One region of the Streptomyces sp. NBC_00075 genome, then DNA from elsewhere that is predicted to be linked to it. Evidence: riboswitches for the same ligand, from Rfam matches in the RefSeq annotation. Region 1 holds a riboswitch; each other region holds the start of a gene.
The links. A riboswitch is a leader RNA that binds a small molecule or an ion and turns the genes downstream of it on or off. The one in region 1 is predicted to bind S-adenosylmethionine.

Region 1 (10,046 bases):
GCCCAGGCTGTAGTTGGTGTCGTACTTGGTGATGTTGGACTGCTGGAAGCCGTCGAACTCCAGCAGCGCGATCTTCTGGCCGCTGCCGGTGTAGGTGCCGGAGACGTTGTAGCCGCCCTTGAGCTGGGCCGGGGTGTAGCCGCCGCCCGGGCCGTTGCGGGGCGCGACACGGGACGTCGACTGGTGGTGCAGCTGGACGCGGTTGTTGAGGCCCGCCACATCACTGACCAGGGCGGCGACCGAGGACGGCAGGGTCGGCGCGGCGTCGTTGGCGTAGAAGGAACGTCCGGACGCCGTGTCCTTCCAGGTCGACAGCTTGGTGCCGAAGGCCTTCTCCAGCTGGGCGGCCGTGCCGCTGGCGTCGACGAGCAGGTTGCCCGAGTGGACCTTGCCGACGGTCAGGCCCTGCGCGCGGAGGTAGTCCTTGACCTGCTCGACCTCGGCGTCGGTCCGGCCGAAGCGGGCCGCGAACTGGCTCTTCGTCAGATAGTGGCCGTAGGAACTCGACTTGGGATCGCTGACCTTGGCGACGAAGGTGTCGAGCGCCTTGGCGTTTCTGGGGGTGAGGCTGATCGCCACCGCTATGCGCTTCCCGGCGGCGACCTTGCCGGTGCGGGTCGCGTGGATGTTCAGGCCCTTGAGGACGTCTCCGGTGACGGCCGCCCGAGTCGCGTGCGGCTGCGCGATGTTCGCCGCGTAGGCGGTGGGGACGGCTGCGGCGAGCAGGACCGGTGCGGCGACCAGTCCGAGCAGTTTCAGACGTGACTTCACTGACGTCCTCCGAGGAGTGGGGGGTGGCTGTCCCAGAAGCGGAACGGCTTCACCGTAGGAACGGCGGCCCCTCCCCCATAAGCGGGGGAACCCTTGCTCTCCGTGTTAACTGCGCATGTCACGTCAACGGCGTGTGTCGGGTGTGCGGGACATTCGGATCCGCCCGGGCTGACTCACCGTCACTCCCTGTGTCACGGGGGTCACTTGGTCGTCGTCGCCGTATCCCACGGCGGCCCCGGAGGCGAGGACGGCGACCGCCATCGCGTGCGCGAGCGCGGTGCGTGAACGGACGCCGAGCTTGCGGTAGACCCGCGAGAGGGCGCCCTCCACCGTCTTGACGCTGATGAACAGCCGTGCGGCGACTTCCCTGTTGGTGGCCCCGCCGCCGACGAGTTCGGCGATCCTGGCCTCCGTGGGGGTGAGTTCGGGGCCGCCGGCCTCACCGGCGCGGTCCCCGGCGTCCAGCCGCACCAGCTCGTCCCGGGCGCGTGCCGCGAGGGGAGCGGCGCCGATCCGGGTCGCGGTCTCCGCCGCCTCGCGCAGGACCGTCCGCGCCGCGCTCCGGTGCCGTGCGCGGCGCTCGACCGTGCCGAGGGCGATCAGGGCGCGCACCAGCTCGACGGGCAACGGGAGCCGACGCAGCCGGTCCACGGCGGTACGCAGCCGCAGCGCCCCCTCCTTCGCCCGGCCGAGTGCCGCCTCCCGCAGCCCCTCCGCCCGGTCCAGAGCCGCCAGTACGCTCCCGGGCGCATCGCGGGACACCCGCGTACGGGCATCCTGGAGGACGGCTCCGGCCGCGTCCGTCTCGCCCAGGACGACCAGGGCCTCGGCCAGGTCGGCGTACCAGTGCAGCAGCGGCGGGTCGGCCGCGCACATCGCCTCACCCAGCCGCTTGACGCGTTGCAGTGTCTCGACGGCGGCAGCGGCACCCCGTGGGTCGCCGTCGAGCAGCTGGGCCTGGCCGAGCACCGCCAGCGCGCGCAGCAGGAACAGCCGGTCGCCGTCCGCCTCGGAGGCCCGTACCGCCTGTTCGGCGAGGCGCCGGGCCTCCTCCGCGGTGCCGCCGGCGGTCGCCGCGAGCGCCGCCGCGTACAGGGCGGGCGCGGTCTGGACGCCCGTCCCGGTCAGGGTGCGCGAGCAGCGGGCGGCGGTGCGCAGCGCCTCCCCGCAGTGCCCGGCGCGCACCTGGATACGGGTCAGCGCGACCAGGGTCGCCACGGTCTCCTCGACCCCGGCGAACGCGCCGATCTCCGCGAGGAGCCGGGTGACACGCTCCCCGGCCTCGACGACCCTGTCGGAGTCGAGGGCGAGGATCGCACGCATCCGGATCAGTCCCCAGCTGTCCGGGCCGGCGTCGGCGCCGCCGGCCAGGGCGAGCGCCTCCTCCAGGGCCGCGTCGGCGGCGACCGGTTCGCCGGCCAGGGACAGCACCCGGGCGAGGGTGGCGAGGGCCCCGATCCTGGTGTCCGTGTCACCGACCGACCGCCCCTGCCGGGCGGCGCGCCGGGCATGCCGGGCCGCGTCCGCCAACTCCCCGCACAGCAGCCCCCGTACGGCCGCCCAGTAGTGCAGCCAGGCCTCCGCCTCCGGGTCGCCGGCCGCGTCCCGCAGGCCCTCCTCGATCAGGTCACGGGTGCCCTCCAGCGCCTGCCCGGCATTGCGCAGCAGGATCACCCGGGCCCGGGCCCGCCGCCGCGCGGAGCCCGACCCGGCGAGGACGGTTCGGGCCGCCCGGGCGGCCTCCTCCGACAGCCCGCCGTCGCAGGCGTATTCGGCGGCGGCGAGCAGCCGGTCGGCGCGCTCCTCGGGGCGGTCGGCGGGAGTACGCAGGGCGGCGAGCCCGGCGAGTTCGAAGGCGGCGTCGGGGGTGCCGTCGCGGCGTACGGCCTCGGCCGCCGACATCAGTGTGCGGGCGGTGGTCTCGTCCTCGTACGGGTGGGCGAGGGCAAGATGGCGGGCCTGTTCCACGGGCTCGGTGGCGGCGCGGGCCAGGAGGGCGTGCGCCTCGCGGCGCCCGTGTTCCGGTGCGTCGGCGTAGACGGCGGCCCGGAGCAGCGGATGCCGGAACCGTACGGTGCCGTGGGCGTCGGCCTCCGCGACGCCGATGCGTTCGGCCGCCGCGAGATCGGCGGCGGGGTCGGGGAGTCCGGCGGCGCGCAGGAGGGTGAGGGTGGCATGGGCGGCGGCGCTCGTGACGAGGAGGGTGTGCTGAGCCGGCTGCGGCAACGAGCGTGTCCGGTCGAGGAGTCGGTCGCGGAGTCTTCGGGGTACGGGCAGTGGCCGGCCGAAGGGCACCGGGTCGCGCGGGGCGGCTCGCGCCAACTCCTGTGCGTACGACGGGTTTCCGGCGGCGGTGTCCTGGATCGCCCGCAGGACGCCCGGCGGTGGTTCGGCGCCGACGGTGGTGCGCACGAGGTGGGCCACCTCGTCGTCGCCGAGCGGTGGCACGGGGAGTTCGACGGTGTCCGGCGGGCAGCAGCGCAGCCGTTCGGGCTGCTCGCCCTCGGCCACCCGCTCGGTGGCCACCATCCGGATGCCGAGGCCCTCGACCCGGCGTACGGCGAAGGCGAGGACCTCGGCGGTCGGCTCGTCGAGCCACTGGAGACCGTCGACGACCAGCAGGACAGGGCCTGCGGCGGCGAGGGCGCGCAGCACTTCGAGGACGGCGACACGCACCGCGAGAAGGCTCCGGCCGTCGGTGGGTTCGCGGCCGAGGAGCAGGGCCGCCCGCAGTGCCGCCCGGGGTTCGGACGGCAGTGCCTCCAGGCAGCCCTCCGGCACCCGGGCGAACAGGTCGACGAGACCGCCGAACGGGAGCCGGACGTCCTCCGGGGCGGGCGAGCAGTACAGCACTGTTCCCGGCGCGGACGTCATGAGGGCGGCCACGAGCGTGGACCTGCCGATGCCCTCGGGGCCGTGGAGGAGCACTCCGTGACGCTCCGTCAAAACCGCCCGGGCGGTGTCGAGCAGCTCGCGTCGACCGCTCACCGGCGGTACACCCGTGGCGGTCGCCCACGCCCGGCCCCGGAGCCGGGGGCGGGGCCGTCGGCTCGTCGGGGGCGGGGCGCGGGGCACTGGATCATGTGCTCATGACAGCCCTGGTGGATTCGGCTTGTCAATGCGGTCACCGCGGCGGTGCCGTCGGCAACAGCGGCTCGGTCGCCTGGAGTTCCGCCTCGCGCGGGGCACGGAGGAGGTTCGTCCCCCGCGCTGTCCCGGCACGTGAGACGGACCGCCTTCCCGCGCAGGATGCCCCTTTCCGGCATTGACGTACGACAAGACCGCTCCGTACGATCGCGTCCGGCATTGAGTGTCAGCGTCAAGCCCTGGCTCGCTGACCGGCAACCCTCCCGCGCGGTGGGGTGCTCCAGGTGAAAGCCCGGCGGGATCACCGACGATTCCCGCAAGCGCGTGGCCCCTCGACCGGGGCCGGAGATCAGGGAGGACCGGTATGCGGCACAGCGGTGACCTGCCTGCCTCCTTCGCCGACGCCACGCCCTTCTCCCGGCTCTCGCGCCGACGCCACATCGATCTGAAGCGCTCCACCAGCTGCCTCTGTCGATCCTGACGAGCCCGGCCCGCGCCGGTTGACGTCCGTCACCGGCCGGCGCCTCTGCGCGCTTTCCCCCTGCCACCGCTCCCGGTGTCGCCTCCCCCTGACCACATGTCTGTACAGCGCTCCCCCGCGGCCGGTGTCGAGCCGGCCGGGGCCGCACACCCATGCACGGCCGTGCCTCGCACGGCACCCCGTGCCTGGTGATACGAGTAGGAGAAACCCTCCGTGACAGCACTCCCGGATTCCAGACTCTCCCGTCGGGCGCCCCTGGCCGCCCTGCTGACCGCCAGTGTTCTGCTGACCGCCTGCGGGTCGGGCGGTGACGACACCAGCGGCGGAAGCGGCCGGCCGAAGTCCGGGGGCACCCTGACCTTCGCGGTGGGTTCCGACGCCGGCTGCGTGGACCCGCAGCAGTCCGGCAGCAACGAAAGCATCTACTCGGTACGCCAGACCGTGGACTCCCTCACCGACCAGGACCCCGAGACCGGCAAGATCGTGCCGTGGCTCGCCAAGAACTGGGACATCAACGCCGACGCGACACAGTTCACGTTCCATCTGCGGTCGGGCGTCACCTTCAGCGACGGGTCGAAGCTGACCGCGCAGGTCGTCAAGGACAACTTCGACGCGGTGCCGAAGCTCGGCGCGCTGGGCAGTCTCCCCCAGGGTTATCTGAGCAGCGTCGAGAGCACCACCGTGGTGGACCCGCTCACCGTCAAGGTCACCTTCAAGGAGCCCAACGCCCAGTTCCTGCAAGCGACTTCGACCCACTCGCTGGGCATCGAGTCGTCGGCGAGCGTGAAGAGGTCCCCGCAGCAGAAGTGCAGCGAGGGCGCGATCGGGTCCGGGCCGTTCGTGCTGAAGCAGTATGTGCAGAACCAGTCGATCACCCTGGTCAAGCGCACCGGGTACGACTGGGGCTCCGCGCTGTGGTCCAAGAAGGGCGAGGCCTATCTGGACAAGCTGGTGTTCAAGGTCGTGCCCGAGGCGGGGGTGCGGGCCGGCAGTCTCCAGTCCGGGCAGGTGGACGCGATCAGCAGCGTCGGCAGGGCCAACGAGGCGGCGCTCGGGGGCGGTCAGGTCACGCTGCTGCGCCGGGCGAACCCCGGTGTGGTGTTCGGCCTGGGGGTCAACAACTCGCGGCCGGTGCTGAAGGACGCGAAGGTGCGGCAGGCGATCCTGGCCGCCGTCGACCGCAAGCAGATAGCCGACACCGTCTTCCCGACCGGCACCCGGCCGGCGACCAGCGTCCTGGCGCACACGACGCCCGACTACACGGACCTCTCCGCCGACCTCGCCTTCGACGCGGCCAAGGCCAAGTCCCTGCTGGACGAGGCCGGTTGGAAGACGGGCAGCGACGGCATCCGCGCCAAGGACGGCAAGAAGCTGAGCCTGACCATCGCCTGGTTCCCCAACGCCGCCACCAACCAGCCCGCGCTGGAGCTGGTCCAGCAGCAGCTGAAGGACGTCGGGATCGACGTGGTGCTCAAGCAGGGCCAGGTCAGCCAGTTCGCCACCACGCTCCAGGGCGGCGACTTCGACCTGGTGTGGAGCAACGTGACCCGCGCCGACCCCGACATCCTGCGCAGCTCCTTCTCCAGCAAGCTGGCCAACTTCTACCGTCTGCCCGCCAGTTCGCTCGACACGACGCTGGCCGGGCAGGCCGCGACCACGGACGCCACCGAGCGACAGCAGCTGGTGACCGAGGCGCAGAAGCTGATCGTGGATAACGCGTACAACGTCCCGGTGGTGGAGCTCCAGACCCAGCTGGCCGTGACGAAGAAGGTCCACGGTCTCGCCTTCGACTCGGGCAGCCGGGTCCAGTTGCACGACACCTGGATCGGCTAGGACATGCGCCGGTATGTGATCAAGCGGCTGGCGCAGGCGGTCGGGGTGCTGTGGGCGGCGTACACGGTGTCGTTCCTGGTGCTGGACTTCCTGCCCGGTGACCCGGTCACCGCGATGGCGAGTGCGGGGATGGACTCCGGGCAGGTGGATCCGGCCCAACTCGCCGCGCTGCGGCACGAGTACGGCTTCGACAAGCCGGTGCTCGTGCAGTACGCCGACCATCTGGGCCGGGCGGTGCGCGGCGACTTCGGCGACGCGATCTCCACCGGCCGCCCGGTGGCCTCCACGGTGGCCGACGCGCTGCCGCAGACGCTCCAGCTGACCGGCACCGCGCTGCTCCTCGCGGTGCTGTTCGGCGCCGGTCTCGCGGTGGTGGCGACGTACACCTCGCGGCGGTGGCTGCGGCAGTTGCTGCTGTCGCTGCCCCCGCTCGGGGTGTCGGTCCCGACGTTCTGGGTGGGGCTGCTGCTCGTCGAGACGTTCTCCTTCCGGCTGCGCTGGTTCCCGGCGTTCGGCAACGACGGGTTCCAGGGGCTGGTGCTGCCCGCTGTCACGCTGGCGATCCCGACCGGCGCGCAGGTCGCGCAGGTGCTGGCCAAGAGCCTGCTCACGGCCCTGGACCAGGCCTATGTGGAGACCGCGCGGGCCAAGGGCGCCGGCCGGTGGCGGGTGCATCTGCGGCACGCGCTGCGCAACGCGTCGCTGCCCGCGCTGACGGTCGTCGGTCTGCTGGTCGGGCAGCTGGTCGCCGGTTCGGTGGTCGTCGAGACGGTCTTCTCCCGCGACGGACTGGGCCGGGTCACCGCGGCCGCGGTCACCTCCCAGGACATCCCGCTGGTCCAGGGGGTGGTGGTGTTCGGGGCGCTGATCTTCGTGGCGACGAATCTCCTCGTCGACCTCGTCTATCCGCTCCTCGACCCGCGGATCGTGGTCGCTTCGGACAGGGGGGCGGGCTTCGCATGAGCCAGAGTCTCGCCAAGGACGTCGACGGCGTGGCCGGCCGGGCGGAGGCCGCTCCCGGTCCCGCCCGCCCGGTCGGGGCCGGGTCCCCCACGGACCCGGGCCGTCGCCGGACCGACGTACGGGAGGTGCTGCGGTTCCTGCTGCGCCGTCCCGGTCTGCTGCTGTCGGCCGTCGTCGTGGTGCTGGTGGTGCTGGCCTCCTTCTGGCCGGACCTCTTCACCTCGCAGGACCCGTTGAAGGGGGTGCCGTCCGAGAACTTCCGTGATCCGAGCGGGAGTCACTGGTTCGGTACGGACGAACTGGGCCGCGATGTGTTCTCCCGCGTGGTCCACGGCGCCCAGCTCTCCCTCAAGGCCACGATCATCGCGGTCCTGGTCGCGTTCGTGGTCGGCGGTCTGCTCGGTGTGGTCGCCGGGTTCGTGGGCCGCTGGGTGGACGACGTGCTGATGCGTTTCGTCGACGTCCTCCTCTCCATCCCCGCGCTGTTCCTGTCGCTGGCCCTCGTCACCGCGCTCGGGTACGGGACGGTGAAGGTGGCGGTCGCGGTGGGCATCGCGAGCGTCGCCTCCTTCGCCCGGGTGGCGCGCGCCGAGGTGCTGCGGGTACGGCAGGCGGTGTTCGTCGAGGCGTCCCGCGCGAGCGGGGCCCGCTGGTACTCGGTGCTGGGACGGCACGTCCTGCCCAACGCGGCCGGCCCGGTGATCGTCCTGGCGACGCTGGACTTCGGCGCCTCGATCCTGGCCGTGTCGGCGCTCAGCTTCCTCGGCTACGGCGCTCCGCCACCGGCCCCGGAGTGGGGGACGTTGATCTCCGACGGCCGCAACTACCTGGCGAACGCCTGGTGGTTGACCGCGCTGCCCGGTCTGGCCATCGCCGCGACCGTGCTGGCCACCAACCGTATCGCCCGGGCGCTGGACGGCGAGTGGTCCCGGCGATGACCGACGTACAAGAGAACGGTGAGGACGTGACCGCACCACTGCTGGAGATCCGCGGCCTGTCGGTGTCGTACCGCACCCGTGGCAGTGCCGTACCGGCGGTGCGGGGCGTGGACCTCGACGTCCGGCCCGGGCAGGTGACCGCCGTGGTCGGCGAGTCCGGCTCCGGCAAGAGCACCACGGCGCACGCCGTCACCCGGCTGCTTGCGGCGAACGGCACCATCGACGCGGGCACGGTCCGCTTCGGCCGGCACGACCTGGCGACGCTGTCGGAGGCGGAGCTGCGCACCGTGCGCGGCGCACAGATCGGGCTGGTCCCGCAGGACCCGACGGTCTCGCTCAACCCGGTCAAGCGGATCGGCGAACAGGTCGCCGAGGTGCTGCGCATCCACGGTCTGGCGACCCGTCGTACGGCGGCCGCCGACGCGGTCGCGGTACTGGACCGGGCGGGGCTGCCCGACGCGGCCGTCCGTGCCCGGCAGTACCCGCACGAACTGTCCGGCGGTATGCGGCAGCGGGTGCTGATCGCCATCGCCATCGCCGCGAAGCCCAGGCTGATCATCGCCGACGAGCCGACCAGCGCGCTCGACGTCACCGTGCAGCGCGTCATCCTCGACCATCTCCAGCATCTCACCGAGGAGTTGGGCACGGCGATCCTGCTGGTGACCCATGACCTCGGGGTGGCCGCCGACCGCTCCCAGCGGCTGGTGGTGATGGAGCAGGGCAGGGTCGTCGAGGCGGGTGAGACCCGTGCCGTCCTGGCCGACCCCCAACACGAGTACACACGGCGGCTGTTGGCCAGCGCCCCGAGCCTCACCACGGCCCGCTCCCGCACCCCTGCGTCCGCCGCACCGGCCGACGAAACAACTCCCCTGGCCGAAGTACGCAACCTGGTCAAGGAGTTCAGGCTGCCGCGCACCGGCGGCGAGGCCCGCACCCTGCGCGCGGTGGACGACGTCAGCTTCACCCTGCGTCGCGGCCGGACCCTCGCCCTGGTCGGCGAATCGGGCTCGGGCAAGTCGACCACCGCCAGGCTGGTCCTCCGCCTCACCGAACCGACCTCCGGACAGCTCCTGTTCGACGGCACCGATGTCACCCGGGCCAAGGGCGCCCAGGTCAGACAGCTGCGCCGACGCGCCCAGCTCATCTACCAGAACCCGTACGCGTCCCTCGACCCGCGCTTCTCCATCGCCGAGGTGATCACCGAGCCGCTGCGGGCGTTCAAGGTCGGCGACCGCGCCTCCCGGCTCGCCCGGGCCGGCGACCTGCTGGACCGGGTCGCGCTGCCGGCCTCGACGCTGGAGCGCCGCCCGGCGGAGCTGTCGGGCGGACAGCGGCAGCGCGTCGCCATCGCTCGCGCCCTCGCCCTCTCCCCCGACCTGGTGGTGTGCGACGAGCCGGTCTCCGCGCTCGACGTGTCGGTCCAGGCCCAAGTCCTGGAACTGCTGGCCGAGTTGCAGGCGGACACCGGTGTCGCGTACCTCTTCATCTCCCACGACCTGGCCGTCGTACGGCAGATCGCGCACCAGGTCGCCGTCATGCGGGCCGGGCGCGTCGTGGAGACGGGACCGCCCGAGGACCTGTTCACCGAGCCCCGCCACGAGTACACCCGCGAGCTGCTCGCGGCGATCCCCGGCAGCCGCCTCGCCGACACCACCGCGAAACCGATCCCGAGCCGAGGACCGGCATGACCACTCCCACCATCACCTCGTCGGCGGACGCGATGGACCGTTCGACGCCACCGCCGGCCCCGGACCGCCCACGCCGTACACGGTGCCGGTCCCGGTCTCCACGTTCCCCTTCGCCGCACCGGAGGACGAACGCCTGATCACCGGCGACCCCGCCCGAGCGTCCAGAAGCGCCGCCGGAACGCGCGAAGGGGCCCTCGCGGACCACCGCCCGCGAGGGCCCCTTTGTCACACCGTCGGGACGACAGGATTTGAACCTGCGACCCCTTGACCCCCAGTCAAGTGCGC
Region 2 (10,046 bases), 7.3 Mb from region 1:
CTGCCACGGCACCGGCGGTCAGGGCACCTCCGACGGTCCGAGCCTGGTGGGTGTGGGCGCCGCGGCGGTCGACTTCCAGGTGGCGACCGGCCGTATGCCGGCCGCGACCTCGCAGGGCGCGCAGATCCCGAAGAAGAAGAACATCTACTCGCAGGCCGAGATCGACCAGCTCGCGGCGTTCATCGCGTCGCTGGGCGCCGGTCCGTCCGTGCCGACCGAGGAGCAGTACGGCCCCGACGGCGCGGACATCGCCAAGGGTGGCGAACTCTTCCGGACCAACTGCGCCCAGTGCCACAACTTCACCGGCAAGGGCGGTGCGCTCACGCACGGCAAGTTCGCCCCGGACCTTGAGGGTGTCGACCCGAAGCACATCTACGAGGCCATGCAGACCGGCCCGCAGAACATGCCGTCCTTCCCCGACACGACGCTGTCGGAGAAGAACAAGAAGGACATCATCGCGTACCTCGACGCGGTCAACGGCGATGACACCGTGGAGCCCGGCGGTCTCGGTCTGGGCGGTCTCGGACCGGTCAGTGAGGGCCTGTTCGCCTGGATCTTCGGCCTCGGAGCGCTCATCGCGGTCGCCGTCTGGGTCGCCGCTCGGACCGCAAAGGCCAAGAAGTCATGAGTAGCCAAGACATTCCAGAAGAGAACCTGCCCGCCGAGCGGGCCACCGACCAGCACAATCACGGTGCTGTGGGCGTAGCCGACGACAAGGACCCGTTCGCGGACCCGGGGCTGCCGCCCCACGAGCACCGCGTCCAGGACATCGACGAGCGGGCCGCCAAGCGGTCCGAGCGCGCGGTCGCCTTCATGTTCACGCTGTCGATGCTGGCCACCGTCGGCTTCATCGCCTCGTACGTCGGGATCCCGCACGACAAGGCGATCTACGTCTTCCCGATCGGGCACATCAACGCGCTGAACTTCGCGCTGGGCCTGACCCTCGGGATCGCGCTCTTCGCGATCGGCGCGGGCGCGGTCCACTGGGCCCGCACCCTGATGTCCGACGAGGAACTCGTCGACGAGCGGCACGCGATCGCGGCGCCGCCCGAGGTCAAGGCGAAGGTCCTGGCCGACTTCAAGCAGGGCGCCAAGGAGTCCGCGATCGGCCGGCGCAAGCTGGTCCGCAACACGATGTTCGGCGCGCTGGCCCTGTTCCCGCTCTCCGGCGTCGTCCTGCTCCGCGACCTCGGCCCGCTGCCCGGGACGAAGCTCCGCCACACCCTGTGGTCCAAGGGCAAGCTGCTCGTCAACATGAACACCAACGAGCCGCTGCGTCCCTCGGACGTCGTGGTCGGTTCACTCACCTTCGCCAAGCCCGAGGGCCTGGAGGAGGACGACCACGAGTTCCAGACCGAGATCGCCAAGGCCGCCCTGATGATCGTCCGCATCCAGCCGGACAACATCAAGGACAAGCAGGAACTCGACTGGTCCTACCAGGGCATCGTGGCGTACTCGAAGATCTGCACCCACGTCGGTTGCCCGATCTCCCTGTACGAGCAGCAGACGCACCACGTGCTCTGCCCCTGCCACCAGTCCACCTTCGACCTCTCCGACGGCGCCCGGGTGATCTTCGGCCCCGCCGGTCACGCCCTGCCGCAGCTGCGCATCGGTGTGAACGACGAGGGCTACCTTGAGGCGCTCGGCGACTTCTCCGAGCCCGTCGGTCCTGCCTTCTGGGAGCGCGGATGAGCACTACGGCAAACACCACGGACGCGCGTTCGTCGCGCGAGAAGGCGCCCGCCGGTGAGCGGGTCGCCGACTGGGCCGACGGCCGGCTGGGCATCTACGGCCTGGCCAAGGCCAACATGCGCAAGATCTTCCCCGACCACTGGTCGTTCATGCTGGGCGAGGTCTGCCTCTACAGCTTCATCATCATCATCCTCACGGGTGTGTATCTGACGCTGTTCTTCCACCCGTCGATGAACGAGGTGGAGTACCACGGCAGCTACGTCCCGCTCCAGGGCCAGCTGATGTCCGAGGCGTTCAACTCGACCATGCACATCTCCTTCGATGTGCGCGGTGGTCTGCTGATCCGGCAGATCCACCACTGGGCGGCGCTGATCTTCCTCGCCGGCATGTTCGTGCACATGATGCGCGTGTTCTTCACGGGTGCGTTCCGCAAGCCCCGCGAGGTCAACTGGGTGTTCGGGTTCCTGCTGTTCGTCCTGGGCATGTTCACCGGGTTCACCGGCTACTCGCTCCCGGACGACCTGCTCTCCGGCACCGGTGTGCGCTTCATGGAGGGCGCGGTCCTGTCCGTGCCGGTCGTGGGCACGTACCTGTCGTTCTTCCTGTTCGGCGGCGAGTTCCCGGGCGGCGACTTCGTGGCCCGCTTCTACTCGGTCCACGTACTGCTGCTGCCGGGCATCATGCTCGGCCTGCTGGTGGCGCACCTGATCCTGGTCTTCTACCACAAGCACACGCAGTTCGCGGGCCCCGGAAAGACGAACAACAACGTCGTCGGCATGCCGCTGCTGCCGGTCTACATGGCGAAGGCCGGAGGCTTCTTCTTCCTGGTCTTCGGTGTCATCGCGGTCATCGCGGCGATCGCCTCGATCAACCCGATCTGGACCATGGGCCCCTACCGCCCGGACCAGGTGTCCACCGGCGCCCAGCCCGACTGGTACATGGGCTTCTCCGAGGGTCTGATCCGTGTCATGCCGGGCTGGGAGATCAACGCCTGGGGTCACACACTCGTCCTGGGTGTGTTCATCCCGCTGATCATCTTCCCGCTGGTCCTGGTCGCGATCGCGGTCTACCCGTTCATCGAGTCCTGGGTCACCGGCGACAAGAGCGAGCACCACATCCTGGACCGCCCGCGCAACGCGCCGACCCGTACGGCCTTCGGTGTCGCGTGGATCACCTGGTACATGGTGCTGCTGATCGGTGGTGGGAACGACCTCTGGGCCACCCACTTCCATCTGTCGATCAACGCGATCACCTGGTTCGTACGCATCGCGTTCTTCGTCGCCCCGGTCCTCGCGTTCATCGCCACCAAGCGGATCTGCCTCGGCCTCCAGCGCCGCGACAAGGACAAGGTGCTGCACGGCCGCGAGTCGGGCATCATCAAGCGCCTGCCGCACGGTGAGTTCATCGAGGTGCACGAGCCGCTCAGCCAGGAGGCCCTGCACACGCTCACGGCTCACGAGCAGTACGAGCCGGCCGCGATCGGCGCGACGGTCGACGAGAACGGTGTCGAGCGCAAGGTGAAGGGCCCGGAGAAGCTGCGGGCCAAGCTCAGCAAGTCGTACTACGGCGAGGACGGCCAGATCGCCAAGCCGACCGCCGAGGAGTACAAGGAGATCACGAGCGGCCACGGCCACCACTGATCCCCTCGCTTCGCCACACAGTCGAAGGGCCCCGTCCGATCACCGGACGGGGCCCTTCGCCGTGCTCCTGGCTGGATAGGGTGGGAGCACACTTTCTGACTGTCGAGAGTTCTCCTCTCGTACGACACCCTGGAGCGGCCTTATGAGCGCTGTGACCCCCGCAGGAGGCGACACCGCGGCGGGCCGTTCCTGGCCCGAGGTGCTGAACGCCCTGCTGTACGGCCGGGACCAGAGCGCCGACGCCACGGCCTGGGCGATGGACCAGATCATGCGGGGCGAGGCGACCGACGCGCAGATCGCCGGGTTCGTGGTGGCGCTGCGGGCCAAGGGCGAGACGGTGGAGGAGATCACCGGCCTGGTCCGGGCGATGTACGAGCACGCGAACGTCATCGAGGTGTCCGGGCGGACCGTCGACATCGTCGGCACGGGCGGCGACGGCGCGAAGACGGTGAACATCTCCACGATGTCCTCGCTCGTCGTGGCCGGCACCGGCGCCAAGGTCGTCAAGCACGGCAACCGGGCGGCCTCGTCGGCGTCGGGCTCCTCGGACGTCCTGGGCAAGCTCGGCGTCAACCTCGACCTGACCCCGCAGCGGGTCGCCGAGGTGGCCGAGGAGGCCGGCATCACCTTCTGCTTCGCCATCAAGTTCCACCCGGCGCTGCGTCACGCGGGCGCCGCCCGCGGCCAGTTGGGCATCCGTACGGTGTTCAACGCCCTCGGTCCGCTGACCAACCCGGCGAAGGTCAAGGCCCAGGCGGTGGGTGTCGCCGACCCGCTGATGGCGCCGATCGTCGCCGGTGTCTTCGCCGAGAGAGGCAACTCCTCCCTCGTCTTCCGCGGTGACGACGGCCTCGACGAGCTGACGACCACGGCCACCTCCCATGTCTGGATCGTCCGGGACGGCAAGGTCACCGAGGAGACCTTCGACCCGCGCGACGCCGGACTCGAACTGGTGCCGGTGGAGGCGCTGCGCGGCGGCGACCCCGGGCACAACGCGGAGGTCGCGCTGCGCCTGCTGGACGGTGAGACCGGGCCTGTACGTGATGCCGTACTGCTGAACTCGGCGGCGGCGCTCGTGGCCTTGGACCCGACGGGGGGACCGCTCGCCGAGCAGCTCCGGGCCGGTATGGAGAAGGCCGCCGAGTCGATCGACTCGGGTGCGGCCAAGCGGACGCTGGAGCGCTGGGTGGCGGCCAGCAACAAGTAGTTCCGTGCCGATGGGCGTCCCGCGATCCGGACACGGGTTGCGGGGCGTCGATCACTTCACGTATTTTCTGCACCAGGTCATGAGTGACAGTCATGAGGCCCCGGCCGACTGTCCGGCAACCCTCCGTCCGTGGCGGGGTGCCCCGGGATGAAGACCAGGCCGTGAGCAGCAAGGCTCACGGCAAGCGCGGATCCCTCACGAAACCAGGGGTCCTGGTCGTCGAGGAGTTCGTCGTGTCTGTCTCCACCGTTGCCATCGCCCAGACCACTTGTGCACCGCTGCCCGTTCTCGGCCGTGATGTCACCGTCCCGCTCGTCACCGGCGGCGAGGTCACCTACGCGGCGCTCGACTACGCGGCCAGCGCGCCCGCGCTCCAGCGGGTCTGGGACGACGTGGCGGCGTACGCGCCCTACTACGGCAGCGTGCACCGGGGGGCCGGCTATCTCTCCCAGCTGTCGACGGACCTCTTCGAGAACGCCCGCCGGACGGTCACGGAGTTCCTGGACTGCCGGGCCGACGACCAGCTGATCTTCACCCGGTCCACCACCGACTCCCTCAACCTGCTCGCCGCCGCCCTCCCCGACGGCTGCCAGGTCTTCGTCTTCGAGACCGAGCACCACGCCTCGCTGCTGCCCTGGAAGGACGCCCAGGTCACCTACCTCAACGCCCCGCGCACCCCGCAGCAGGCCGTGGCCACGCTGGAGGAGGCCCTCGCCGCCCGCACTGCGTCCATTGAAGAGGGTCAGGGCCCGGCGCTCGTCTGCGTCACCGGCGCCTCGAACGTCACCGGTGAGCTGTGGCCCGTACGGGAGCTGGCCGCCGTCGCCCACGCGCACGGCGCCCGGATCGTCCTGGACGCCGCCCAGCTCGCCCCGCACCACCCCGTTTCCGTTCAGGACCTGGACGTCGACTGGGTCGCCTTCTCCGGGCACAAGCTGTACGCGCCCTTCGGCTCGGGTGTCCTTGCCGGACGTGCCGACTGGCTGCGCGCGGCCGACCCGTACCTCGCCGGGGGTGGCGCCAGCCGTAAGGTCACGCGGCGTGCGGACGGGGGAGTGGACGTGGAGTGGCACGACAGCGCCGCGCGGCACGAGGCGGGGTCGCCGAACGTGATCGGCGCCTACTCGATCGCCGCCGCCTGCAAGGCCCTCACCGAGGCCGGCTTCGATTCGCTGGTGGCCCGGGAGCAGTACCTGATCGACACCGTGCGGGCGGGGCTGGCGGAGGTGCCCGAGGTCAGGGTGCTCTCGCTGTTCGGCGACGATGCTCCGCGTGTCGGGGTCATCTCGTTCGTCGTCGAGGGGTGGAACAGTTCGCACTTCGCGGCGGCGCTGTCGGCGGAGTACGGGATCGGGGTGCGGGACGGGTTGTTCTGTGCGCATCCGCTGGTGCGGACGCTGCTGGGGAGTGACCCGCAGACGCAGGGGGAGTGCGGGGCGCCTGAGGCGGCGCCCGGCGAGAAGTCGCTGAACGCGATCCGGGTCAGCTTCGGGGCCGGTACGCCGGACGAGCATGTCGAGCGGTTCGTGGGTGCGGTGAAGGAGCTTGTGCGGGACGGGGCTCGGTGGCAGTACCGGACTGAGGACGGGCGGTGCGTTCCGGCGGTTTGATCGCCCCCGTCGCCCCTACCCGTCCCTCCCCCAGAGGGGGGACCCCCACTGGGGGCTGCGCCCCCAGACCCCCCTTGTCGCGCTGAACGCGCTCGTCCTCAAACGCCGGACGGGCTGAGAGTGCTGGCCCGGGCTGGAAAAGTCAGCCGTCCAGGCCGATGGCGAACGCTGCCTCCAGGTCGTGCTGGGAGTACGTGCGGAATGCCACGTGGGTGTCCGTTGCCTCTACGCCCGGGATCTTGCTGATGCTGCCCGGGATGATCTCCGCCAGGTCCTCGTGGGCCTTGACGCGGACCATCGCGATCAAGTCGTACGTGCCGGTGACGGAGAAGACCTCGCTCACGCTTTCCAGCGCGGCGATCCTCTCCGCGATCTCGGGGATCCGGTCCACGCTGGTCTTGATGAGCACGATCGCGGTGATCACGGCTGGTTCTCTCCCTCGGGCGCCTTCACTGGGGCCCTCACTTTAGTCGCACCGCGATATCTCACCCACGCGTAGACGAAGCCCAGGCCGAAGCCCACCACGTGCGCCAGGTACGCCACCCCGGGGCCCGACGACGCCCTCCCCGCCGCCACCCACTGGAGGGTCGCCCAGAAGGGGAGGGTCAGCCAGGCCGGGAAGCGTAGGGGGAGGAAGAAGAGGAACGGGAAGAGGCTTGTGACACGGGCGCCGGGGAACAGGTACAGGAACGCGCCCAGGATCGCCGAGATCGCACCGGACGCCCCCACCAGCGTCTGCTGCGAGTCGGCGTTGGCGGCGGCGTAGCCGAGCAGGGCGAGGTAGCCGCAGCCCAGGTAGAAGAGGGCGAACTCCAGGTGGCCGAGGCGTTCCTCGGTCATCGCGCCGAAGACGTAGAGGAAGAGCATGTTGCCCAGCAGGTGGACCCAGCTGCCGTGCACGAAGAGGGCGGTGGCCGGGGTGAGGGTGGCGCGCGGGGCGCCCGTGAAGAGGTCGGCGGGGACCACGCCCCAGCGGCGGAAGTAGGCGCGCTGGGCGGCGAGGAGGGCGTCCCCGGTGCCGTAGCCGGGGTTGAGGCCCGAGGCGGGGCCGATGACGAAGAGCAGACAGCACACGGCGATCAGGCCGTACGTCACCGGCGCCGACCGGGCCGGCGTACGCCACTTCTCGAACTTGCCGATCATGGCTACAGAGCATGACGTAAGGGGATCGAACCGTGCAGATCGCCTCGCCGCTGTGGACGGACGGGCGGTGGGTACCCGCCAGGCCTTAGGGTTACGAGCCACACGCTCCAGGGAAACTGGCCAGCACGGACACTAGAAGGAAAGCGAACATATCCACGATGACGGTTCCTCTGCCGACCGAGACGACCCGGTGGCGCTGTGCTCTGTGCGGCAACCTCACGCGATTCGACGTGACCCGCTCCTCCAAGGTGGTGGAGTACGTGCACCTGGACCTCGCCGGAGCACCGAACGTGGAGGAGCGCGAGGTGGTCAGTGAGACCATCGAGTCGGTGCGCTGCCGCTGGTGCAACGCCGTGGATCAGGTGGAACTCGTGGACAGGCCGGGCGCCGGCTCCTGACAGGGAGCGGGCCCCGCACAGGAATGGGCTGGGGTGACGGATGGTGGAGACCACAGGCGGGGGGCCGGGCGACGGCGCCGCCGAGGTGCTCGACCGCCCGCTGCCCGACGGCGTGCGCAGGCGCGTCGTACAGATCGTGTCCGATGGGTTCGGTGGGCTCACCGTTGCCGAACTGCCCGCCCAGTTGCGGCAGTACGCGCGGTTCGCGCCCAATCGGCGGGCCAAGTTCGCCGGTAATGCCATGGCTGCCGCCTTGGAGACCGACACCTTGTTCCGGCAGCGCATCGGGGAGAAGCTGCGGGAGGCGCAGGCGGAGCTGGCGGGCGCTCTCGACGCAGGTTCGCCGCCCCCGGCCGCCGATCCGCTGGACGTGGCCGCCGCGGCCTATGTGCTGCGGCCCACGGGCTGGGTGAAGCTCGTCACCGCGGCCGGCGAGGAGGCGCAGCGGGCCGACGCCGAGCGCGCCGACGAGGAGAGCCGGGCCGAGCTGGAGCGGCTGCGCGAGGAACTGAGCGCCGCCCGCGACCTCACCCGTACCGAGAACGAGCGGCTGCGTACGGAGCTGGAGTCGGCGAAGAAGGAATCCGAATCGCTTCACCGCAAGCTGCGCGCCGCCCTCAGTGACGTCAAGCGCGGCGAGGCCGCCCTGCGCAAGGTGCACGCCGAGATCGACGCCGTACGGACCGAGGAGCACGCCCAGGTCTCCGCGGCCGAGAGCGAGGCCCGGCGGCTCAAGGGGCGGCTCGTGGAGGTCGAGGCGGCCCTCGAGGCCAGCAGACGCGCCGCCCGGGAGGGGCGGAGCGTCGAGGACATGCGCGTACGGCTGCTGCTCGACACCGTACTCGACGCGGCTCAGGGGCTGCGGCGGGAGCTGGCGCTGCCGCCGGTCTCGGTGCGGCCGGCCGAGACCGTGGACGCGGTCGAACCGGGACGAATGACCCCGAAAGACATCGCCGCGCGGGCCCTGTCCGAGAACGACCCTGCCATTCTCGACCAGCTTCTCGCGCTGCCGCAGGCCCATCTGGTCGTCGACGGCTACAACGTCACCAAGACCGGCTATCCCCAGATGCCCCTGGAGAAGCAGCGGTTGAGGCTGCTCGGGCAGCTCTCGCAGCTCGCCGCGCAGACCGGCGCCGAGGTCACCTGTGTCTTCGACGGGGCCGAACTGGCCGCTCCGGTGCTGCTGGCGCCGCCGCGCGGGGTCAGGGTGCTGTTCTCCAAGGCCGGTGTCACCGCCGACGAGTTGATCCGTCAGCTGGTGCGCGCGGAGCCGCCGGGGAGGCCGGTCATCGTCGTCTCGACGGACCGCGAGGTGGCCGACGGGATCGCCAAGGCGGGGGCGCGGCCGGTGGCTTCGGCGGTGCTGCTGAAGCGCTTCTCACGCGGCTGACGGCGGTCCGCAACATACGTGCTGAATGCCCGAATTGGCGGAACTGTCACGCAACGTAGTGTCAAACGAGCGTTACCTGACGTGAGTTGTGTGTAAAGAATGCACGTGTGACAAACATTTTTCATGGGAGGATTTGAAGTGATCACAGGGTGGTCACTAGGGTCAGGCCTCGAACCTCCGCTCGGGTGATCACTCAATGGGAGTGACGGCGGGAGAAGAAGGAGTTCGCCTCCGTGGCGTCCCATCGTCGACCGAAGCAGCCGAGCCGCACCCGCGTGACCGTGCTCACCACCGCCGCAGCTGCCGCCATGGCCCTCAGTGCCAACGCCGCCAACGCCGCTCCGAGCGAGAAGCCGAGCAAGGACGAGGTCAAGGCCAAGGTCGACAAGCTCTACGAGCAGACCGAGCAGGCCAGCGAGAAGCTCAACGGGGCCGAGGAGAAGCAGGACAGGCTGGAGAAGGAGATCTCCACCCTCCAGGACAACGTCGCCCGCGGCCAGGAAGAGCTCAACGAGCTGCGCGACAGCCTCGGACTCGCCGCCGCCGCCCAGTACCGCACCGGCAGCATCGACCCCTCCGTGCAGCTCTTCCTCTCCGCCGACCCGGACGACTACCTCGACAAGGCGTCCACGATGGACCAGCTGAGCAGTCAGCAGGTCGAGACGCTCAAGAAGGTCACGGAGAAGCAGCGCGCGCTCGCCCAGCAGCGCTCCGAGGCCACCGAGAAGCTCGAGGACCTCGCGGACACCCGCACCGAGCTGGCCAAGAAGAAGAAGGAAGTCCAGAGCAAGCTCGCCGAGGCGCAGAAGCTGCTCAACTCGATGACGGCTGCGGAGAAGGCGGCCCTCGCGGCGGCCGACGACCGCGCCAGCCGGGCCAGCGCGCGCTCCGCTCTCGACGGCTCGACTGCCGTCACGGGCCGTGCGGGGTCCGCGTACGCCGCCGCGCAGAGCAAGATCGGCTCGC
Region 3 (10,046 bases), 4.9 Mb from region 1:
TGGTCGAGCAGTGCACCGGAGACGGCCTCGACGGCCTTCTCGATGCCGCGCTTCAGGGCCATCGGGTTCGCACCCGCGGCCACGTTGCGCAGGCCTTCCCTGACCAGCGCCTGGGCCAGGACGGTCGCGGTCGTCGTGCCGTCGCCGGCTACGTCGTCCGTCTTCTTCGCGACTTCCTTGACCAGCTCGGCGCCGATCTTCTCGTACGGGTCCTCAAGCTCGATCTCCTTGGCGATGGAAACACCATCGTTGGTGATCGTGGGGGCGCCCCACTTCTTCTCGAGGACGACGTTGCGGCCCTTGGGGCCAAGGGTGACCTTGACGGCGTCGGCGAGCTGGTTCATCCCGCGCTCGAGACCGCGCCGTGCCTCCTCGTCGAACGCGATGATCTTGGCCATGTGAAGTGGTCCTCCCGGACTGGGGTGGATTGCTCCGGACCGCGTTGGCGCCCGCGACGGACGGCCAGCCTGCCCCGATGGTTCCTTGCACCACCTGGCCTGCGGGCCTCACCGACCCGGTCCTTCGTTATCACTCTCACCTTCAGAGTGCTAACGCCAATGATTAGCACTCGCCCCTGTCGAGTGCAAGCGGCTCTCGAAGATCCGCAGGTGAACACGGGGACGCCCAGGCACGCCGAAGGGCTCGTACCCCGTGAGGTCCCACGGGGTACGAGCCCTTCGAATCCTTCGATGAAGGAAGAAGAACGTCGCTGCGGTGCGCCGGCGCGTGCTTCAGCTGGTCGCCAGACGGACCATGTCCGCCTGCGGCCCCTTCTGGCCCTGCGAGATCTCGAAATCGACCCGCTGACCTTCCTCGAGGGTGCGGTAGCCGTCCATCTGAATCGCGCTGTAGTGGACGAAAACATCCGCACCACCGTCGACCGCGATGAAGCCGTACCCCTTCTCCGCGTTGAACCACTTGACGGTGCCCTGAGCCATGCCTAACTCCCCTATTACTGGCCCTTGCACGGATCCGCACTTCGCGGATCCGGGTCAGACCTCACCCCCCCAACCGGTGGGAGTGTGCGCCGGAACGCGTCGACCGCGGCCGAATGTATCTGTCCAACTGCCCTCTGCAACAGGTCAATCGGACGAGAAATCCGGGCACACCAGGTCATGGAATATGCGGAGAATTCACGCGAATTCAGGGCAAGTCGGGCCCCACAAAGGGAGCAAAAAACGCAAAAGGCCTGCACACTTTGGCTACTTCTCAATGGGTGCGCGGCAGGAATTCATACTCGTGCGGCAGGCGAAGTGGTGCGGCTTCCCCAACTGTACCCCGCTCAACCATACAGAATTGCCCCCTCCGCTTCTCTCACGGAGGGGGCAATTCGATGAACTCTCGGTAATCAAAGTTACCGACGGTTACTACTGGTGGGTATCGAACCCTTGATCAGCCGATCAGCCTCCGGCGACCGCCGGGATGATCGACACACCCGCACCGTCCGGCGTCGCCGTCTCCAGCCCCTGCTCGAACCGGACGTCGTCGTCATTGACGTACACGTTGACGAACCGCCGCAGCTTGCCCTGGTCGTCGAGCACCCGGGCGGCGATCCCCGTGTGGTTCTTCTCCAGATCAGCGATCACCTCGGCAAGGGTCCCGCCCTCGGCGGTCACCTCGGCCTGCCCACCGGTGTAGGTACGCAGGATGGTGGGGATGCGGACTTTGACGCTCACGATGGAACCTCCGGTCAGGTGGAGCGCCCCGAAGGGGCGCGGGGAACTGCGCGACCAGCCCCCACAGGCCCGCAGACGAACAACGACCTCTACCTCTTAGGAAGCAAGCCCAGCTTCCCGGAACGACTCAAGACTGGGCCGAATCGTCGCAGTGAGCCCGGTGTCGGCCACAGCGTCCAACGTCTTGAGCCCGTCACCGGTGTTGAGCACGACGGTCGTGAGGGTCGGGTCCAGCAACCCATTCTCGATCAGCTTCTTCGCCACACCCACAGTCACCCCACCGGCGGTCTCCGCAAAGATCCCCTCGGTCCGCGCAAGCAGCCGAATCGCGTCGACGACCTGCTCGTCGTTGACGTCCTCGACAGCCCCACCCGTCCGCCGCGCGATATCCAGCACGTACGGCCCGTCCGCGGGATTCCCGATCGCCAGCGACTTCGCGATCGTGTTCGGCTTCTGCGGCAGTACGACGTCGTGCCCGGCCTTGTACGCCACGGACACCGGCGAGCACCCCTCCGCCTGCGCACCGAAGATCTTGTACGGCCTGTCCTCGACGAGCCCGAGCTTGATCAGCTCCTGGAGCCCCTTGTCGATCTTCGTGAGCTGCGACCCGGAGGCGATCGGGATCACCAGCTGGTCGGGCAGCCGCCAGCCGAGCTGCTCGCAGATCTCGTACGCCAGGGTCTTGCTGCCCTCCGCGTAGTACGGGCGCAGGTTGACGTTGACGAAGCCCCAGCCCTCGCCGGCCGGGTCCCCGATCAGCTCGGAGCAGAAGCGGTTCACGTCGTCGTAGTTGCCCTCGATGCCGACCAGCTCACCGCCGTACACCGCGGCCATGACGACCTTGCCCTGCTCCAGGTCGTGCGGGATGAACACGCAGGAGCGGAAGCCGGCGCGGGCGGCGGCGGCGCCGACGGCACCGGCCAGGTTGCCCGTGGAGGAGCAGGAGAGGGTGGTGAAGCCGAAGACCCGGGCGGCCTCGATGGCCTGGGCGACGACCCGGTCCTTGAAGGAGTGCGTCGGGTTGCCGGAGTCGTCCTTCACGAACAGCTTGCCGGCGTCGACGCCCAGCTCGCGGGCCAGGTTGTCGGCCTGGACGAGCTTGGTCCAGCCGGGGTTGATGTTGGGCTTGGTCGCCACGTCCGCGGGGACGGGCAGCAGCGGCGCGTAGCGCCAGATGTTCGCGGGTCCCGCTTCGATACGCTTGCGGAGTTCCTCGGTGTCGTACGAGGAGAAGTCGTAGGCGATCTCCAGCGGGCCGAAACACTCCTCGCAGGCGAAGACCGGGCCGAGCGGGACGCGGTGACCGCACTCACGGCAGGAAAGCGCGGTGGCGGGACCGAGGTCTACGGAGTCGTTGCTGGTCGTCGTGGTGCTCTCGACAGTTTGCGCAGCCATGGAGGCGGAGGCCCTTTCTCCTCATCTTCCTCATGGCGCATCTCGCCATGAGACGGATTTGGCACCTTCCCGAGCCGGCAGCCTCGCGCATGACATGCGACAAGACCGGCTGGAGGGTTGCCGGGGCTTCATCGGGCCGTATCCCTCTGCCCCTCTGGATGAGCGGTATGAAGTTGTGAGGTTGTGAACACCGACGACCTCGGACATGCGATGGTCATCCGCGTTGTTCAAGACTGTAACCGAAGGCTTGGATGGTGGTGGGAGCCGTCCGAACCGCGAGATGCGAATCACGCGCTTCCCATGAGAACGCAAGGGAGAGCCGCACGTGCTGGAGAACGTCGAGCGCTGGCTGAGCACGCGCTCCTGGTCCGTTGGTGACCGCCCGCTCAAGAAGCTGATCGCCGCGAAGCGTTCCTCGAACGCCACGGTGAGTGTCGTCCTGCCCGCGCTCAACGAAGAGGCGACGGTCGGTGAGATCGTCGCCGTCATCCGCCGCGACCTGATGCTGAAGGTCCCCCTCGTCGACGAGATCGTCGTCATCGACTCGGGCTCGACCGACCGCACCTCCGAGGTGGCCGCCGCCGCGGGCGCCCGGGTCGTCCACCGCGACGACATCCTGCCGCGCATCCCGGCGGTACCGGGCAAGGGCGAGGTGCTGTGGCGCTCGCTCCTGGTCACCAGCGGGGACATCGTCTGCTTCATCGACGCCGACCTGAAGGAGTTCTCGTCGGACTTCGTCTCCGGGATCGTGGGCCCGCTGCTCACCGACCCCGGCGTCGACCTCGTCAAGGCGATGTACGACCGCCCGCTGGGCCAGGCAGCAGGCCAGGGCGGACGCGTCACCGAACTGATGGCCCGCCCCCTCCTGAACATGCACTGGCCGCAGCTGGCCGGTTTCGTCCAGCCGCTCGGCGGTGAGTACGCGGCCCGCCGCTCGCTCCTCGAACAGCTCCCGTTCCCCGTCGGGTACGGCGTGGAGCTGGGCATGCTGATCGACGCCCTCCACCTGGTCGGCCTCGACGCGCTGGCCCAGGTCGACGTGGGCGTGCGCAAGCACCGCCACCAGGACGGTCAGGCCCTGGGCCGGATGTCCGCCGCGATCTACCGCACCGCCCAGCTCCGCCTGGCCCGAGGCCACCTCATCCGTCCCGCGATCACCCAGTTCGAACGCGGGGAGGACGGTTTCGAGCCACGTACGTACTCGGTGGACACGGAGGAACGCCCGCCGATGGCGGACATCGCGGAGTACGCGCGGAGGAAGGTCGCGTAAGGCCGGTGCAGGGCCACCGGAAGGCTCGCGGCGGGCTTGTATACGGCTGAGGCGTACGTGTGTACGTTTGATTGTTTCCGGGCCGGGCTAGGTTGAGGCGTATGGCTTCAACGCAGGGTGCACAGGACAGTCCGGGCGACTACCGGGTACTGGTCGCGTCCAACCGCGGCCCGGTCACGTACGAGGTCCGCGAGGACGGCTCGCTGCACGCCCGGCGCGGCGGTGGCGGGCTGGTCTCCGGCCTGTCGGCGATCGGCCCGGACGCGGATGCCCTGTGGGTCTGCTCGGCCCTCGGCGACGGCGACCGCGAGGCGGTACGGCGCGGCGAGGGCGAGCCGGGCGTGCGCATGCTCGCGATCCCGGCCGACGTCCACGCGGACGCGTACAACGGCATCGCCAACTCGGTGCTCTGGTTCGTGAACCACATGCTGTACCAGACCCCGCTGGAGCCGGTCTTCGACGCGGAGTTCCGGCGCCAGTGGGCGTCGTACGAGGCCTACAACCGCGCGTTCGCGGAGGCACTGGCGAAGGAGGCGGCCGAGGGCGCGTCGGTGGTGGTCCAGGACTACCACCTGTGCCTGGTCCCCGGGATGCTGCGCGCCCTCCGCCCGGACCTCCGCATCGGCCACTTCTCGCACACGCCGTGGGCACCGGCGGACTACTTCCGGATGCTGCCGTACGACATCTCCGCACAGCTCCTGCGCGGCATGCTCGGCGCGGACCGCCTGGGCTTCCTCACCCAACGCTGGGCGGAAGCGTTCACGGCCTGCTGCACTGACCTGGTAGGCGGCCTCGGCGACACCCTGATCGGGGTGCACGGCCTGGGCGCGGACGCGGATTTCCTGCGCAGGCGTGCACACGAGCCGGACGTGGCGGACCGGATGGCGGCGCTGCGCGAGGAGATCGGCGGGAGCGACCGGAAGACCATCGTCCGGGTCGACCGCACCGAGCTGTCGAAGAACATCGTGCGGGGCCTGCTGGCGTACCGACAGCTGCTGGAGGACCGCCCGGAGTGGCGCGAACGGGTCGTCCACGTGGCGTTCGCGTACCCCTCCCGCCAGGACCTGGCGGTCTACCGCGACTACACGGCGGAGGTGCAGAGGGTCGCGGACGACATCAACGCGACGTACGGCACCCCGACCTGGACCCCGGTCGTCCTCCACGTGAAGGACGACTTCGCCCGCTCCCTGGCGGCCTACCGCCTGGCCGACGTGGCCCTGGTCAACCCCATCCGCGACGGCATGAACCTCGTCGCCAAGGAGATCCCGGTGGTCTCCGACGAGGGGTGCGCGCTGGTGCTGTCGCGGGAGGCGGGGGCGTACGAGGAACTGGGCGAGGACGCGATCGTCGTGAACCCGTACGACGTGGTCGAGACGGCCCGGGCTCTGGAGGAGGCGCTGAACATGGGGTCGGGGGAACGGGCGGAACGCACGAAACGCCTGGCAGCGGCGGCGACGGCACTGCCGCCGGCCCAGTGGTTCCTGGACCAGCTGAACGCGCTCAACGGCGAGTGAGGGTCTGCCCGAGGGTGTGGAGCAGCTGTACGACACCGGCGGGCCCGTCGACGACGAGGTCGGCGCGCTCGACCAGTTCCGTGACCTCCTCGGTGCTGTTGCCGCTGCACACCAGTAGCCCCGGGATGCCGTTCTGGCGGAGCTTCTCCACCGCCGCGAACGCCGGGAGGTCGCCGAGGTCGTCGCCGGCGTAGAGGACCGAGGTGGCGCCGGTCTCGCGGACGTACTCCTGGAGGGCGACGCCCTTGTCCATGCCGGGTGGGCGCAGTTCCAGTACGAGGCGGCCGGGTTCGACGATGAGGCCGTGGCGGGTGGCGAGGTCGGCGAGGGGTTCGCGCAGGGCCTCGAAGGCGGCCTGCGGGTCCGCTGCACGCCGGGTGTGGACGGCGACGGCCCGCCCCTTCTCCTCGACCCAGGTGCCCTGCGAGGCGCCGTGGCGTTCGAGGAACCCGGGGAGTTCGGCGCGGACGGCGGCGACGCCGGGGTGGGGGGCGGGGGCGGTGACCTTGCCGGTGGCGGCGTCCCAGCGTTCCGTGCCGTAGTGGCCGAGGACCGTGAGGTGTTCGAGGCCGCCGAGTCGGACGGCGACGGCGGCGGGGCGGCCGGTGAGGACGGCGACGGCGGCGATGTGGGGGGCGAGGGTGGAGAGGGCGTCGAGTGTTCGGGGGTGGGCGCGGGCCTGCTCGGGGTCGGCGACGATCGGAGCGAGGGTCCCGTCGAAGTCGAGGACGACGACGGCGCCGGTGGGACGCCGGAGAATGGCGTCCAGCCCCTCACGACCGGCCTGCGTCACGGGCGTAGGCAGCGAGTCCATGGCCCGACCCTATCTTTCTCGCCCCCGCCGCCCCTACCCGTTCCCATCCCTGGGGGCTGCGCCCCCAGACCCCCCTCGTCCTCAAACGCCGGACGGGCTAAAAGATCAAGCCCCGGCCGGAGTTGGTATTTCAGCCCGTCCGGCGTTTGAGGACAAAGGGGGGTCTGGGGGCGCAGCCCCCAGGGATGGGACGGGTAGGGGCGGCGGGGGCGAAAACAACCCGGCACCCCCTACCGCTCACCCCGCCGCCCCTCCCGCACCCTCCGCAACCGATTCACCGTCACCGGATCACACGCCAGCGCCCGCTCATCGTCCAGCAGCGCGTTCAGCAGCTGGTAGTAGCGCACCGGCACCAACCCCAGCTCCTCCCGTATCGCCCGCTCCTTCGCCCCCGGCCCCGCGAACCCCCGCCGCTCCAGCGCGAGAATGTCCTGCTCCCGCTGCCCCAGCCGCTTCCCGTCGTCCATGAAAAGAACCGTAGCCCCCACCACCGACACCCGGAGCTACTCCACCGTCGCAGCCCGCTGTATCGCCCCCAGCACCTCCCCCGGCTCCCCCTCCCCCACCACAGCCCCACCGACCGTCTTCTGGATGTTCCGGCTCGTGGCCGCCCACGACGGCTTGCCGACCGGGTACAGCTGGGCGGTGCCGAGCGCGTCCAGGCCGTCCCACAGGTCCTCGTACGTCTTGTTCGCCCGCATCGACGTGGACGCCGACGACGTCACCGGCAGCAACTGGTACGTGCCCGCGAGATCCACCACGTTCTTGTCCTCGTACAGGAAGTCGAGATACGTACCGATCTCCTTGGCATGGCCGCCGTCCTTGAACGCGGCGATCCAGTCCGACGTACCGACCGTCGCCGCCGTCACGCCCGCCGTACGCCCCGGCATCGGGACGGCCTCGTACGCCACGGGGTCGACGGACCGCGCGATCTCCCGTACGAGCGCGCCCGGCGCGCTGACCATGCCCGCCTCGCCGTCCACGAAGGCCTGGAGCGCGGCCTCGCGGTTGAGGCGGTCGGGTGGGACCGGGCCGGTCAGACCCTCGCCCACGAGGCGGTCGCGCAGCCAGGTGAGGGTGGAGACGTTGCGGGCGGAGGCGATGTCGTACTCGCCGGTGTCACCCGTGTAGCCGCCGCCTCCGCCGAGCAGCCACTGGAGGGTCTCCGCCTGCGCCTCCTCGGGGCCGAGCGGGAGCGCGTACGGGTATTTCACGCCCCGGTCCTTCAAGACCTCCGCCGCGTTCCTCAACTCCGCCCATGTGGTGGGGGGTTCGAGGTCGGCCTCGGCGAAGAGGGTCTTGTTGACGTAGAGGAGGCGGGTCGAGGCGAGGAACGGCAGGCCGTACTGGGTGCGGTCCGTGGTGCCCGCGTCGACGAGGTTGGGCAGGAAGTTGCCCTGGACGCGGATGGAGAGCAGGTCGTCGGCCGCGTAGAGGAGGCCGTCGGCGGCGTAGTCCGCGTAGTTGCCGATCTGCGCGATGTCGGGCGGGTCGCCGGCCGCGACCATCTTGGCGACCTGCGTCTCGGCCTCGCCGGGCTCGTACACCTTGACGTCGAGCCGGATGCCGGGGTTGGCGGCCTCGAAGGCGGTGTCGACCCGGTTCCAGTACGACTCCGAGTTCTTGACGACGTCGTCGCCGTAGTTCGTGGCGACCACGGTGAGGGTGACCCCGCCGGACCCCTCACCGCTCCCGCCGCAGCCGCCCAGCACCAGGACGGACCCCATACTCAGAACCGTCACGGCGGCGAAGACCGGCCAACGACTCCCGCCCCACACTTCTCGCACGGCAGACCCCTCCCGGGGAGGCACACGCGTCACGCTCTGTGGACGCGCGTAGAGCCTCCCGCACCATCGGGTCCGGTCCAATGCCCCGGGCGTTTCGGCCGTGCAACATTTCCCGGCCGCCCGGCCCTTCGCGCACCGCCCTATTCGGCGGTATCGGCCTCGTTCTGCGCCGAGTTGGCCTCCGCCTGAAGCGTCGTCAGGACCGCTTCCGGGCTGCCGTTCGCCGCGAACGCCGTACCGATCCGCTTCTTGATGTCCGCGCTGACCTGCGCCCAGGACGTCTTGCCGACCGGGTAGAGCTGGGCGGTCGGGAGTTCCTCCAGGAAGGGGGCGAGGTCCTGGTCCTGGGCAGCGGCGGACATCGTCGCGGAGGCCGAGGTGGTGACCGGCAGCAGGTCGTACTTGCGGGAGAAGGCGAGCACGTTCTTCTCGTCGTAGACGAAGTCGAGGAACTTGCCGGCCTCGCTCCGGTGGCCGTTCTGCTTGAACGCCATCATCCAGTCGGCGACGCCCATCGCGGCCCGCGTCGACCTCTCCTCGCCCGGCATCGGCACCATGCCGACGTCCACGCCCTGCGCCACCGCCGTCTTCATCAGCGAGGGATGGCCGTTGAGCATGCCGACCTCCCCGCGCGCGAACGCGGCGAAGGCGTCGGCCCGGTTGAGCTTGCCGGGGGCGATAGGACCGGTGAGTCCCTTGTCGACGAGTTCGTCCTTGAGCCAGGTGAACGTCTCGATGTTCTGCGGGGAGTCGATGCCGTACGTGCCGACGGCGCTGGTGTAGCCGTCGCCGCCGCTGAGCAGCCACTGGAGGGTCTCGGCCTGCGCCTCCTCGGGCCCGAGCGGGAGGGCGTACGGGTACTTCACGCCCGCGTCCTTCAGCGCGGCGGCGTCGGCGGCCAGCTCGCTCCAGGTGGTGGGCGGGGTGAGGCCGGCCTCGGTGAAGAGCTTCTTGTTGTAGAAGAGGAGGCGGGTGGAGGCGGCGAAGGGCATGCCGTACTGGGTGCGCTTGACCTTGCCCGCGTCGGCCAGCTGGGCGACGAAGTCGGCCTGCGTCGGGATGGAGAGCAGCTCGTCGGCCTGGTAGAGGTCGCCCTCGGCCGCGTAGTCGGCGTACGCGCCGATCTGCGCCAGGTCGGGTGCGTCACCGGCGGCGACCAGCTCCTTGACCTTGCGGTCGACGTCGTTCCAGGAGTAGACGCTGACGTCGACCTTCACCTCCGGGTTGGCGTCCTCGTACGCCGCGACCAGCTCGTCCCAGTACTTCTGGGAGCTGTTGGCGTCCGAGTCGCCGTAGTCGGCGGCGACCAGCTTCAGGGTGACCTCACCCGAGCCGGTGCCTCCGCAGCCCCCGAGGGCCGCCGTCATCCCGAGTGCGGACGCCGCCGCGATCATGCCTGTCCTGTGCCGCTGCACTGCTTCAACCCCAAACCCCGACCGAACGTTCACAGATGTGTTCATTGGTACGTTCAATTTATTTCTTCGAGCTACCAGCTCTACACTACGTGAGTGGACTAGACCTCTTGTGGGTCGACGGGCCACACTGTCCCCGTGAGACATGTCATCGCCCTCGACGTGGGCGGCACCGCGA

Region 2: another riboswitch for S-adenosylmethionine. It lies ahead of OG787_RS36810 (aminotransferase class V-fold PLP-dependent enzyme); the one in region 1 lies ahead of OG787_RS05070 (putative leader peptide).
Region 3: another riboswitch for S-adenosylmethionine. It lies ahead of thrC (threonine synthase); the one in region 1 lies ahead of OG787_RS05070 (putative leader peptide).

Annotation. Positions count from the first base shown of each region.
Region 1 is NZ_CP108243.1:1,130,932-1,140,977, forward strand. Features, by position in the region: gene OG787_RS05060 (protease pro-enzyme activation domain-containing protein) at 1-771, opposite strand, end outside; gene OG787_RS05065 (AAA family ATPase) at 895-3,759, opposite strand; SAM riboswitch class IV at 4,074-4,187, shown strand; gene OG787_RS05070 (putative leader peptide) at 4,223-4,339, shown strand; gene OG787_RS05075 (ABC transporter substrate-binding protein) at 4,553-6,172, shown strand; gene OG787_RS05080 (ABC transporter permease) at 6,176-7,135, shown strand; gene OG787_RS05085 (ABC transporter permease) at 7,132-8,073, shown strand; gene OG787_RS05090 (dipeptide ABC transporter ATP-binding protein) at 8,070-9,761, shown strand; tRNA gene OG787_RS05095 (tRNA-Pro) at 9,995-10,046, opposite strand, start outside.
Region 2 is NZ_CP108243.1:8,399,981-8,410,026, forward strand. Features, by position in the region: gene OG787_RS36790 (c-type cytochrome) at 1-628, shown strand, start outside; gene OG787_RS36795 (Rieske 2Fe-2S domain-containing protein) at 625-1,692, shown strand; gene OG787_RS36800 (cytochrome bc complex cytochrome b subunit) at 1,689-3,332, shown strand; gene trpD (anthranilate phosphoribosyltransferase) at 3,475-4,539, shown strand; SAM riboswitch class IV at 4,615-4,732, shown strand; gene OG787_RS36810 (aminotransferase class V-fold PLP-dependent enzyme) at 4,773-6,149, shown strand; gene OG787_RS36815 (Lrp/AsnC family transcriptional regulator) at 6,292-6,573, opposite strand; gene OG787_RS36820 (rhomboid family intramembrane serine protease) at 6,570-7,292, opposite strand; gene OG787_RS36825 (hypothetical protein) at 7,451-7,690, shown strand; gene OG787_RS36830 (NYN domain-containing protein) at 7,731-9,080, shown strand; gene OG787_RS36835 (NlpC/P60 family protein) at 9,314-10,046, shown strand, end outside.
Region 3 is NZ_CP108243.1:6,076,643-6,086,688, reverse strand. Features, by position in the region: gene groL (chaperonin GroEL) at 1-398, opposite strand, end outside; gene OG787_RS26535 (cold-shock protein) at 732-938, opposite strand; gene OG787_RS26530 (MoaD/ThiS family protein) at 1,401-1,676, opposite strand; gene thrC (threonine synthase) at 1,773-3,071, opposite strand; SAM riboswitch class I at 3,090-3,236, opposite strand; gene OG787_RS26520 (glucosyl-3-phosphoglycerate synthase) at 3,397-4,341, shown strand; gene OG787_RS26515 (trehalose-6-phosphate synthase) at 4,443-5,855, shown strand; gene otsB (trehalose-phosphatase) at 5,842-6,669, opposite strand; gene OG787_RS26505 (DUF3263 domain-containing protein) at 6,900-7,136, opposite strand; gene OG787_RS26500 (extracellular solute-binding protein) at 7,173-8,396, opposite strand; gene OG787_RS26495 (extracellular solute-binding protein) at 8,597-9,850, opposite strand; gene OG787_RS26490 (ROK family protein) at 10,007-10,046, shown strand, end outside.